DNA from 3 places in the Yersinia fenwicki genome. Region 1 is predicted to be linked to each of the others. Evidence: predicted binding sites of a transcription regulator. Region 1 holds the regulator's gene; each other region holds the start of a gene.

Region 1 (4,132 bases):
AAAGCTCATCATCACTTTGCGCTGCTCGTAAACGACGGCACACTGTTTTATCAGCTAATCTCTTAGCCACTAAAGACAAAGTGTGTAAGTGAGTTTTACATTGATCTGCTGGAACCAACAAGGCAAATAATAGATCAACCGGTTGGTTATCAATAGCATCGAAAGCAATGGGTTGCTCCAGGCGGATAAATACACCTACAGCGCGCAGTGTATCTTCCTCCAGCTTGCCATGTGGTATCGCGATACCACTACCAATGCCAGTACTGCCCATGCGTTCGCGGGTTAACACAGCATCGAAAACGATCTGTGATGGCAGGTTAAGCTGTTTGGCAGCTAACTCGCTGATAATTTCCAAAGCCCGCTTTTTACTTGAGCAATGTACGGAGCTTTTGGTGCACTCGATATTTAATACCGAGCTTAATTGCAATGCTGGATCGTTGATCATTTCATCTTTCACTTAAGCGCTGTTTTACGCCTGATGCCAGCGGAATATTCTTCTCTGCTGGCATCAGGTTGTGTAGCGAGTGTAGAACCTTTGCTGTCTACCCGTCATACTTCAAGCCGCATGTGCGTTGACTGCCCTCGTTCACCTCAGTCACTTACTGGTGTAAGTTCCTGAGGATTCGCTCAGTTGCCGCCTTCATGCAACTCGAATTATCTAGGGTATATAACAGCAACAAGGGTTCCTAATGTTGTTTCAATTTATCTTTGTGTTTGTTCAACTGGCGGGCCAGTTTATCAACCAAAATATCAATTGCGGCGTACATATCTTCCTGCTCTGAACTTGCGTGCAACTCGCCTCCATTCACATGTACCGTGGCTTCTGCAATTTGTTTTACTTTTTCGACACTTAAAACCACATACACCTGGTTAATTCGATCAAAATATTGCTCAAGTTTGGCAAATTTAGTGGTAACAAACTCGCGTAATGCGTCGGTTATTTCGACATGATGTCCGGTAATATTGAGTTGCATAGTGTCTTCCTTCTCAGTTCAGGTCAAACCAACTGTTTACGCTGGTTTGACGGCGGGATGGATAACGACTCTCGATACTTCGCGACGGTTCGCCGAGCCACCATAATGCCTTGTTCACATAATAGTGTGGTCAGTTTACTGTCACTAAGTGGTTTGGCTGGATTTTCTGCCGCAACCAATTTTTTCACCAGTGCACGAATCGCAGTAGAAGAAGCTTCGCCTCCGCTATCTGTATTGACATGGCTGGAGAAGAAATATTTCAGTTCGAAAATTCCTCGAGGACTGTGCAGGAACTTCTGCGTAGTTACTCGGGAAATTGTCGACTCATGCATATCCACGGCTTGGGCAATGTCTGCCAGCACCATGGGTTTCATAAATTCAGGCCCATTGTCAAAAAAAGCTACCTGCTGCTCTACAATGCAACGTGCTACTTTCAATAGCGTTTCATTGCGGCTCTCAAGGCTTTTTATCAACCATTTTGCTTCTTGCAAATTGCTACGGATGAACTGCCCATCACTGTCATTACGGGTATTGCTGCCCATCGCTGCGTACTGTTGGTTGATTTTCAGGCGTGGAATGCTATCGGCATTAAGCTCGACCGTCCAGTGCCCTTTGTCTTTTCGTACCAGAACATCTGGAATCACATACTCAGATTCCCCTGTATTGATAGACTGACCCGGGCGCGGATCCAGTGACTGAATCAGAGCAATGGCTTCTTTAAGTGTATCTTCTTTTAGCCGACTTAAACGAATCATCGTACGGAAATCATGGTTGCCTAGCAAATCCAGATATTCGCTAATGACCAAACGTGCTTCAGCGAGATAGGGGGTATCTTTGTCATATTGCGATAGCTGTACCAATAGACACTCGCGCAGGTTACGCGCGGCTACGCCAATGGGATCAAAGTGTTGTATTCGCTTGAGTACAGCTTCGACTTCGTCCAATGCGACATTCTCATCCCCCATGCTTTCCAGAATGTCTTCCAGTGACACAGTGAGATAGCCAGTTTCATCAACCGCATCGACGATCGACGTTGCAATGGCGGCATCAGTTTCTGAGAACGGGGTCAAGTCTACTTGCCACATCAAATAGTCTTGGAGAGTTTGAGTGGTTTCCCCCTGATAGACCGGCAGTTCGTCGTCGCTGTAATCATTGCCCATACCTGATGGCGTGCCTGCGGTATAAATTTCATCCCAAGTCGCATCCAGTGGTAACTCTTCCGGCATATCTTTCTGTTCCAGTGCTTCGCGGGTATCAAGCGATTCACTGTCTATTGTTTCTTTTGCATCTATCTCTTCATGAAGATCAGTTTGCTCAAGCAGGGGGTTGCTCTCCAGCGCTAACTGAATCTCCTGCTGGAGTTCTAGCGTAGAAAGTTGCAACAGGCGAATAGCCTGCTGCAGCTGTGGAGTCATAGCCAGTTGTTGGCTGAACTTGAGTTGCAAACCTTGCTTCATAATGCGGTATCAATTTTCCTGATGACTAACAAAATCATTAACAGTGTCTGGTATTGGATTAAAGACGGAATTCTTCGCCCAGATAAACACGTTTAACTTGTTCGTCAGCCAAAATTTCCTGTGGTGTGCCGTGAGCGATTAAATGCCCTTGGCTTACAATATAAGCCCGCTCACAAACGTCTAGCGTCTCACGCACATTATGGTCGGTAATCAGTACACCGAGGCCGCTGTCGCGCAGATGCTCAATTATCTTTTTGATATCAATAACAGAAATCGGATCAACCCCGGCAAACGGCTCATCCAGCAGAATAAATTTGGGATTGGCAGCCAGCGCACGGGCGATTTCGACACGGCGGCGTTCACCGCCGGAAAGCGATTGGCCCAGACTGTCACGTAAATGAGTAATATGGAACTCTTCCATTAACTCATCAGCCCGCTCCTGACGTTGCTCAGATGAGAGGTCTTTACGGATTTCCAGCACCGCCATCAAATTGTTAAAGACACTCAGACGGCGGAAGATAGAGGCTTCTTGCGGCAAATAGCCAATCCCGCGCAGGGCGCGCTCATGTAACGGCAAGAGGCTGATATCTTCGTCATCAATCACAATGCGCCCGGCATCACGCTGGACAATGCCGACGACCATATAAAAAGTGGTGGTCTTACCCGCACCGTTCGGCCCAAGTAAACCGACAATTTCACCGGATTTTACTTTCAGGCTAACGTCTTCGACCACTTTACGGCCTTTATACGCCTTAGCCAGTTTTTCTGCGATTAATGTTGCCATAAATGATTATTTACTCTTCTTTTGGCCTGAAGCTGCTGGCCCTTTATCTTGTAATTGAGACGGTAATAGCACGGTGGTAACACGTTTGCCTTTATCACTGAAGGCTTCCATCTGCTGTTTTTTCACCAGATACGTGATGCGATCACCTTTGATATTACTATCAAGCTGCTCCAGATAGGCATTACCGGTCAAGACCACAAAATCATTAGCGACTTCGTAACGCAGTTTCTGGCCGTGGCCTTTAACCGGTTTGCCGCTATCTTGCATCTGATAGAAAGTCACGGGATTACCAAAACCTTCGATGACCATTTTGCTCTGATCGCCGCCAGGGCGGGTCACCACGACTTTATCAGCCTTAATCTCAATGGTACCTTGCTTGATAACCACATTATCGGTAAAGGTGACTGTATTGGCCCCCATATCCAATGCTTGTTTAACCGAGTCGACCAGGACGGGCTGATCAGTATCGCCGGTTAACGCTAACGCGGGCAGGCTTGCGGCCAAAAGTGAGCTGGCAAGCAAAAGATGAAGAATTTTATTTTTGGATTTCATAAGAGGTTTTAACCTTTTCAATCAGCTCGGCGGTTTTATCCCGCAAGTTGCCACGCATTTTCATGCCGTTAGATGTAAATCCAACACCAAAGAGGGTAACTTCATCATCGGAGAATACATCCTGAGTGATCAAATTAACCTGGGCGTTATCAGTTTTAATTTTTTGTAACTGTGCGTCAGGGGTTAGGCTATCAACCTCAACATGACCATACAAATAAAGCATCTTATCATCGGTCAGCTTGGCGCGATCTGCTCGTACTGTCCAAGTGGCGACAGCATGCTCATCGAACATCGTCATCACCGGCTTGGTAAACCAGGTCAGCTCCTGTGCGCTGAAGTTCTTAACCTCTTCTGCCACCAATTTA
Region 2 (4,132 bases), 100 kb from region 1:
CAGCCAGTTCGGGAATGAGCACCAATCCGCCTTTAAAATTAAACCCCCGTAACTGCGGCAAATCCCAGTGCAGTGCCGGGCCATATAGCCAATGAGCCAGCGTGGGCAGGGCGATTAACAGCGCCAAGCCTATAGGCCAGGTGCGGCGGAATTGCCCGGTATGTAACTGACGAAAATGGTTATAGCGATGCAATGTAATGATGGCGATAACCGCCAGTAACACAGCCATCAGGGCGGGCACAAAACCGGCGACAAATTCAGGGGATGGCAGATATAAACCACGGTTACTCAGAAATGCCACGCCGAAAGCATCCAGGCTCTGTCTTGGCCCCGGAAGGTTGCGCAAAACGGCAAAGTACCAGAAGAAGATTTGCAGTAACGGCGGAATATTACGGAATGTCTCAATATAAATGGTCGACAGTTTGCGTAATAGCCAGTTATCGGACAAGCGCGCCAATCCGAGAAAGAAACCCAGTATTGAAGCAAAGAAAATACACAATACGGAGACCAACAAGGTATTGAATAACCCGACCAGAAACACCCGGCCATAGGTATCGCCCTGTTCGTAGTCAATAAGATGCTGAACAATGCCAAAGCCAGCGCTGTTATTCAGGAAAGCAAAGCCGGAAGTAATACCTCGGGTTGACAGGTTGGTGATGGTGTTATGGAAAAGGTACGCACCGCATCCGAGCAGTATCAATAGCGCGATAATTTGATACAGCCAGGCGCGCACTGCTGGATTGGTCAGCGAAAAGGCACCTTTGACGGTTGGGCGTTGTGACATAGTGTGGGCCTCGGTCTGTGTCATTCATCCGGCAGGGCTAGCCTGCCGGAGGGGAGTCTACATCAGCGAACCGGAGGGGCGTATTGAAGGCCGCCATTGTTCCACAGCGCATTTTGGCCGCGTTTGATTTTCAGCTCACTGCCCATTCCCACATTACGATCGAAACTTTCGCCGTAGTTGCCCACTTGTTTGACGATTTTAACTACCCAATCATTCGGCACTTTTAGATCTTTACCGTAATTGCCTTCCTGGCCTAATAAATGAGCCATATCAGGAGTGGTCGGTTTGGCTGCCAGTTCTTCGACATTTTTCGATGTCACACCCATTTCTTCTGCGTTCAGCATGGCAAACAATGTCCAGCGTACAAGGGCAAACCAATCTTCATCGCCACGGCGTACCACTGGCCCCAGTGGTTCTTTGGAGATAACTTCCGGTAATACGATAAATTCGTCTGGTTTACCTAACTTGATACGCAATGCATACAGTTGAGATTGGTCGGAAGCCAGCGTGTCGCAGCGGCCGGAATCCAGCGCTTTGGCACTTTCATCGGAGCGGTCGAAGGTGACCGGGGTGTATTGCATCTTATTGGCTTTAAAGTAGTCGGCGACATTCAGCTCAGTGTCGGTACCGGCTTGAATACACACAGTGGCACCATCCAGCTCTTTGGCACTTTTCAGCCCGGCTTTATTGTGTGTCAGGAAACCAATACCGTCATAATAGTTCACGCCGGTAAACAACATGCCCATTCCAGCATCGCGGGATGATGTCCAGGTGGTGTTACGGGATAAAATATCAACTTCACCTGATTGCAGCGCGGTGAAGCGCTCCTTGGCTGTCAACGGGGTATATTTTACTTTTTCTGCATCACCAAAGATGGCAGCAGCCACACCACGACAAACATCAACGTCAAGGCCGGAGAATTTTCCGCTGGCATCTGCATATGAGAAGCCAGGTAACCCATCACTGATACCACATTGCACAAAGCCTTTTTTCTTCACCGCATCCAAAGTCGTGCCCGCGTGGGCCTGACCCGCTAATGCCACTAATGAAGCAGCAGCAACCAGCGTTGAAATCATTATGTTTTTCATCAAAGCGTCCTGTGAGGCAAAGTCATGCCTATTTTGATTTTGTAGCGCACCCGTGATGCACCGTCGCTGTCTGTTGGCGTGTAGCCAGTTTGGTATTAGCAAATGGAGTGCCAGAGTTATATTTCATTGAACAACTGGATAATTACTAAGGGTTAACTCTTTCTGGGGGCTGCCGATAGGATAAAACGCCCTTTAATAGGGCATTTCAGGGCAAATTGGTGTTTTTTAGGGCAGAAAATTCCTATGCTCTGAATCTGTAGGATTTCAGGCTGCCGAATGGATTTACTGCTGGTGTTTTATCTGTGTCTTAATATAAAAAATCGGCAAGACAGGTGAAATTCGGATTTTTTGAATTCTCAATCCGTTATCTAATCCCTTTGGGAATGTTTTTACCTAAATTAGATAAAAGGATAGGGATTATGCCTCGTTATTTAACTGTCTTGATATGTGTGTTGCCGTGGCTACTCACGACACGTTGCCTGGCACAAACGGATGTTGAGTCGACAAAATGCAGCAATACTGATTTCTCTCAGGTTTTATCCTGCTACAAAGATAAATTAGCCACAGAACCACTTCTCTACCATTTGCTGAGTCAGGAGAATTTGCCGGGGTTGGAATGGCGCCGCTGCCAACTGACTTCTCAGCATTGGTCACCAGAGGGGTTAGTCACTCCTGCTACCTGGCAGCATAAAGTTGAGGTTTTTATTCCGAGTGAGAGTACTTCAACGCAAGGGCTGGTGGTGATTAATAATGGTACTAACCATCCTAGCGATACGGTTCCTGTCTCCGGGCCGACTGACTTTTCCATCGAGTCATTGCAAAATATTGCCCGCAAAACCCAAACGGTAGTGATAGCGATTAGCACTATTCCCAATCAATATCTTGAATATCAGCAGGATAATGAACCACGTAAAGAGGATTACAGTGTCGCTCGTAGTTGGACTTTATTTATGGATGCGCCGGAGTCTCGTACAATATTACCTTTACAAGTCCCAATGGCGGCGGCGATTTCCCAAGCTATGACGATGGCCCAACAAGCTTTGCCGGAGAAAGCATTAGACCGTTTTATTGTCACCGGCTTATCCAAACGTGGCTGGACAACTTGGTTGACGGCGATTGCGGATTCGCGCGTTATAGCCATCGCGCCGTTTGTTATTGATTTACTGGATACTCGCGCTGCATTGGAACACATGTATCAATCTTATGGTGGCAATTGGCCCATCGCTTTTACCCCTTATTATTTGGATGAAGTTGATAAAAAGTTGGATACGGCCGGTTTTGCTAAATTGATGCAAATTATTGATCCCCTCCAGTACATGGGGACTGAGTACCAATCACGGCTTAGTATTCCGAAATATATTATCAATGCCAGTGGCGATGATTTTTACGTGCCTGACAATACAGATTTTTATTACGACGAATTACCCGGTGAGAAAGCACTGCGGGTTGCACCAAATTCTAGTCACTCGGGTATTAAGACTTTCAGCGAACAGTCACTTATTTCTTTTGTTAATCGCGTACGCCAATCCATGTCAATGCCGCAAGTCAATACCAGCATCGCCATAAAAAATAAGGTGAAAACATTGACGATAAGCTTATCTGAGACGCCGGATAAAGTGTTGTTGTGGACTGCTGCGAACAGTGAGGCACGTGATTTTCGCTATGCTTGTGATGTGCGCTACAGCGAGTTCCCACTGGCAGTCACACCAGATAATACACTTGATATCGCACTGACGGTCCCCACTTCTGGTTGGCAGGCGACTTTTGTTGAAGCCACTTTCAGTGACGGTTTTGTCGCTACCACGCCGGTTTATATCTCACCCAAAGATGTCTATCCCACGACGGCACCTCCAGTCGTTGGAGCGGCTTGTAAGACATTACCGGGGCGTAATGCTATTGCGATAAGTGAAAGTGCGACACAGATAGGCAGTGCAGCACCGGTGGTTATACAGCCGTAATTTCGCCATACAAAGTGGAATTACGGCAATAAAAAACCCGGCAGAGACCGGGTTTTTCTATGAACACGATGACTTAATAGAGTGATGCTTCGCCCGCTGGGCGGGTTTTGAAACGGCGGTGCAACCAAAGATATTGCTCAGGCGCGCGCATGATTTCTTTTTCGATCACTTTATTCATGTAACGGGCGGCGGCTAATTCATCGTCTATTGGATAATCTTCCAATGCCGGTTGGATAAGCAGGTCATAACCGCTGCCATCCGTTTTACGCAGCAGCACCAACGGCAGTAATGCCGGTTTTGCC
Region 3 (4,132 bases), 1.9 Mb from region 1:
TAAGGCTAACGGCGAAATGCCGGATGACTTGCGAGTTCATCAATATTTACTAGGTTATGCCTCAGATTTTAATTTCTTACCGACGGCCTTGCAGCCTCATGGAATTGGGTTCCTTGAACCGGGGGTGCAAATCGCCACAATCGATCATTCAATGTGGTTCCATCGCCCATTCCGCCTTGATGACTGGTTGTTGTATGCGGTAGAAAGCACCTCAGCTTCAGGTGCTCGTGGCTTTGTTCGCGGGCAAATCTATAACCGGGAAGGGATATTGGTTGCTTCTACGGTGCAGGAAGGTGTGATTCGTTTACATCGGTCATAGCAAAAAATAGAAGGGGCGATGTCTCCATCGCCCCTGTTGCTATCATCATTATTATTTATTCTACTGCCAGTGATAACTTACTGACATTCTTAACTTACTGATTATAGGCATTTTCACCATGGCTGTTGACATCCAGACCTTCGCGCTCTTGCTCTTCTGGCACCCGCAGACCAACCACCAGATCAGCAATTTTGTAGGCAACGAAAGCAACTACACCGGACCAGACCAAACACACCCCCACACTGAACAACTGTACACCTACTTGATGCCCCATGGTGACGCCAGCCGCGTAACCTGTACCACCTAATGAGGCAGAGGTGAAGACACCGGTCAGGATACAACCGACAATCCCGCACACGCCGTGGACACCGAACACGTCACAGGTATCATCCACCCGCAACCATTTCTTCAGCAGAACCACACCCCACAGACCGGCAACCCCGCCCACTAAGCCGATAATCAATGCACCACCGACACCAACAGTACCTGCCGCAGGTGTAATCGCAACCAACCCGGCGATACAACCTGAACATGCGCCTAACAGAGACGGCTTGCCACGCAAAATCCACTCAGCAAATACCCAGGAAAGAATGGCACCTGCGGTTGCAACAACAGTGTTCAAGAAAGCCAATGCAGCGATTTCGTTAGCGGCGCTGGCTGAACCAGCGTTAAAACCAAACCAGCCGATATACAGAATTGCCGTACCCGTGAATACCATCGGTAAGTTGTGAGGTTTAAATGCCTCTTTACCAAAACCAGCACGTTTACCCAGTAAGTAAGCCCCTACCAACCCTGCGATCGCGGCGTTAATATGCACCACAGTACCGCCCGCAAAGTCCAGAGCGCCGTCCATTGCCAGGAAACCGCCGCCCCATACCATGTGCGCTATTGGCAGATATGAGAAGGTGAACCACAGCACAGCAAAAATAAGTACCGCAGAGAAACGGATACGCTCAGCAAATGAGCCCACCACCAGAGCCACTGTGATACAAGCGAAGGAAGCCTGGAATACCACATGGATATATTGGTAGAAGGTGCCGCTCAAGCTGGTCAGGCCAATGCCTTTGAGCATCGCCATATCAAAGTTACCGAAGAACGCATTGCCCGTACTGAACGCCAAACTATAACCATACAGAATCCACAAGACACAAATCAGCGCGAAACTCACCATGACCTGAGTCATCATTGACAATACGTTTTTGGAACGCAGCAGGCCGCCGTAGAACAGGGCAATACCGGGCACGGTCATAAACAGCACCAACGCGGTACAAATCATCATAAAGGCATTATCTGCTTTGTCAGCCACTGCCGGTGCAGCAGCCATTGCCAAAGAAGGTAGCATCGCTACCGAGCTCAGGCCCAACACGGATAAAAGTTTTTTCATCATCAACCCATCCCTATTCACTAAATTTGAGCCTGCAAATTACAGTGCTGCTTCGTCTGTTTCGCCGGTACGGATGCGAATAACACGTTGCAATTCAGCAACGAAAATTTTGCCGTCACCAATTTTTCCGGTATAAGCGGCCTTACTAATAACATCAATCACTTCATCTAATTGATCATCCGCAATCGCGATATCAATTTTTACTTTAGGTAAGAAATTGACGCTGTATTCCGCTCCCCGATAGAGTTCTGCATGCCCTTTCTGGCGACCAAATCCTTTCACTTCGGTTACGGTCAACCCCTGAATACCTACTGAGGACAAGGCTTCGCGCACATCCTCCAACTTGAATGGTTTGATAACCACGGTAACCAGCTTCATATTTGCCCCTTCTCGAATTAAGTCGAATTTATGTCGGCTACGAAATACTTATCTTCTACAAAACACTTACCTTTCTTAAAACATTTACTTTTCTTAAAACATTTACTTTTCATAAAACAAGTAAAGCAAAGGCTATGCCATAAATAATATTGACGAGAATTTAATACTGAAAGGGCGAACTCATGGGGCTTGAGATGCGCCGCACAATTGCGGTGTGAGCAAATAGAGAGGATTGAACAGTCTTTGCGCACCAAATTAGTGCGATACGCGTCACAGAAGTGCACTACGGTATATTTGCGCTATTGCTTTGCCTGATTATGGTGCGGCAACTTATTCCTAATAGGCGCTGGCAGAGTTATTGACTGGAATGAAAAGTAACAGCAGCGAATGAAGAATAGTGAAAAGTAATGGGGCCACTTGACCCCACAACGTATTATTTAACTGACCGCAGTTTCGACTTGATCAATGGCCGCCAAATCTTCACTGACTAATTGCAGCTGATACATTTGATAATAACGCCCATGCGCCGCCAGCAACTCTTGATGTTTACCCTGCTCAACTGCCACACCGCGGTGCAATACCAAAATAGTATCGGCATCGACAATCGTTGAAAGACGGTGAGCTATCACCACCAGCGTGGTGTTTTTGCGAATCAGCTGTAATGCCCGCTGAATGGCCTGTTCAGTGCCAGAATCAATATTGGCGGTCGCTTCATCCAAAATCAGAATTTGTGGTGCTTGTACCAATACCCGAGCCATCGCCAATAGCTGTTTTTGCCCGACGGATAATGTGTTGCCCTGCTCCCCAAGCAAACTGTGTAATCCATCTGGCAACGCACGGACTAGCGAGGCCAGTTGCACAGTTTCCAGCGCATCCCACACTTGCTGTTCACTAATATCACGGCCTAACGTCACATTGGCAAAAAACGAATCTGCCAACACCACTGGGTCTTGTTGCACCATAGCAACGCCCTGTCGCAAAGTTTGATGTGATAATTCGGCTAGAGGGCGACCATCAAGTAAAATCTCGCCTTGCTGCACCGGGTAATAGCCCATTAACAGATTTGCCAGGGTACTCTTGCCACTACCGGTATGCCCAACTAAAGCGACAAAACCGTGTGAAGGCACATCAAGGGAAATATTTTGCAGCACCATTTTATCGTGACGATAAGCAAAGCTGACATTATTCACTTGAATATGGCCGCTAGTCAGCGGGCGGTCATCGCCACCATAACCTTGTTGAACGCGATCCATCAAATCGAAAATACGCTCACCCGCGACCACGGCTTGTTGCAAGATCGACTGCTGTGATGTCAATTCAATCAATGGCTCATTGAGGCGGCCAAGATAGTTGATGAATGCATATAGCACCCCAACCCCGACTGAACCTTCTGGGCTGAAACCGAAAAGCAGCAATAAACCGCATAGTACCATGGCAGAAAACAAGCTCAGCAACGGGCGCAGCAGAAAGCCTTCCAGACGCAATGTTTGCATCCGCGCCTTATAATGAGCACGACTGGCAGACTCCATACGCTCGCCAAAACGCACCTGCTGGCGGAACTGTTGAATAACGCCCATCCCGCTAATGATTTCGTTAAAACCGTCGTTAATATCGGCCAAATAGGCCCGAACCCGGCGTACTACTGGCGTGCTGTAGCGCTGGTAAATCGCCATAACCACCAGTACCGCAGGGAAAATACAAATAGAAATCAGCGCCATGCGCCAATCCAAGCTGAACATTGCCACCAGCATCGCGCCAATTAACGCCGCACTTTTCAAGACTGTGGATACCACCATCACATACAAATCTTTTATGACTTCGGTATCGTTGGTTACGCGGGAAATTAATTGCCCAACAGGTTGAGTATCAAAAGCACTGAGAGGCTGGCGCAAAGCTGCATCCATCACTTCAATCCTGAGCCGTTGAACCACACCGACTGCTGCGCGATTAAATAGCAATGCTTGAAAATAGTGCAATGCGGCTGCCAGCAATTGCAGCAGCAAATAAGCCAAGGCCAGCCCACTGACTAATCCCAAAGGTAACGTGCCTTT

The links. Region 1 encodes sigma-54, which starts transcription at its own class of promoters, with help from an activator protein. Its sites were predicted from a motif close to GTTGGCACANNTTTCGCTNT; they were not measured.
Positions count from the first base shown of each region.
Region 2: ACF3VQ_RS01710 (amino acid ABC transporter substrate-binding protein) is a predicted target of sigma-54. The motif match lies at 1,968-1,987, and genes of this name have one in related genera.
Region 3: glnK (P-II family nitrogen regulator) is a predicted target of sigma-54. The motif match lies at 2,204-2,223, and genes of this name have one in related genera.

Region 1 is NZ_CP170755.1:486,343-490,474, forward strand. Features, by position in the region: gene ptsN (PTS IIA-like nitrogen regulatory protein PtsN) at 1-445, opposite strand, end outside; gene hpf (ribosome hibernation promoting factor) at 687-974, opposite strand; gene rpoN (RNA polymerase factor sigma-54) at 998-2,431, opposite strand; gene lptB (LPS export ABC transporter ATP-binding protein) at 2,490-3,215, opposite strand; gene lptA (lipopolysaccharide ABC transporter substrate-binding protein LptA) at 3,222-3,767, opposite strand; gene lptC (LPS export ABC transporter periplasmic protein LptC) at 3,751-4,132, opposite strand, start outside.
Region 2 is NZ_CP170755.1:384,631-388,762, forward strand. Features, by position in the region: gene ACF3VQ_RS01705 (amino acid ABC transporter permease) at 1-784, opposite strand, end outside; gene ACF3VQ_RS01710 (amino acid ABC transporter substrate-binding protein) at 847-1,872, opposite strand; gene ACF3VQ_RS01715 (PhoPQ-activated pathogenicity-related family protein) at 2,292-3,830, shown strand; gene lpxP (kdo(2)-lipid IV(A) palmitoleoyltransferase) at 3,904-4,132, opposite strand, start outside.
Region 3 is NZ_CP170755.1:3,341,371-3,345,502, forward strand. Features, by position in the region: gene tesB (acyl-CoA thioesterase II) at 1-319, shown strand, start outside; gene amtB (ammonium transporter AmtB) at 414-1,703, opposite strand; gene glnK (P-II family nitrogen regulator) at 1,743-2,081, opposite strand; gene ACF3VQ_RS15310 (SmdB family multidrug efflux ABC transporter permease/ATP-binding protein) at 2,519-4,132, opposite strand, start outside.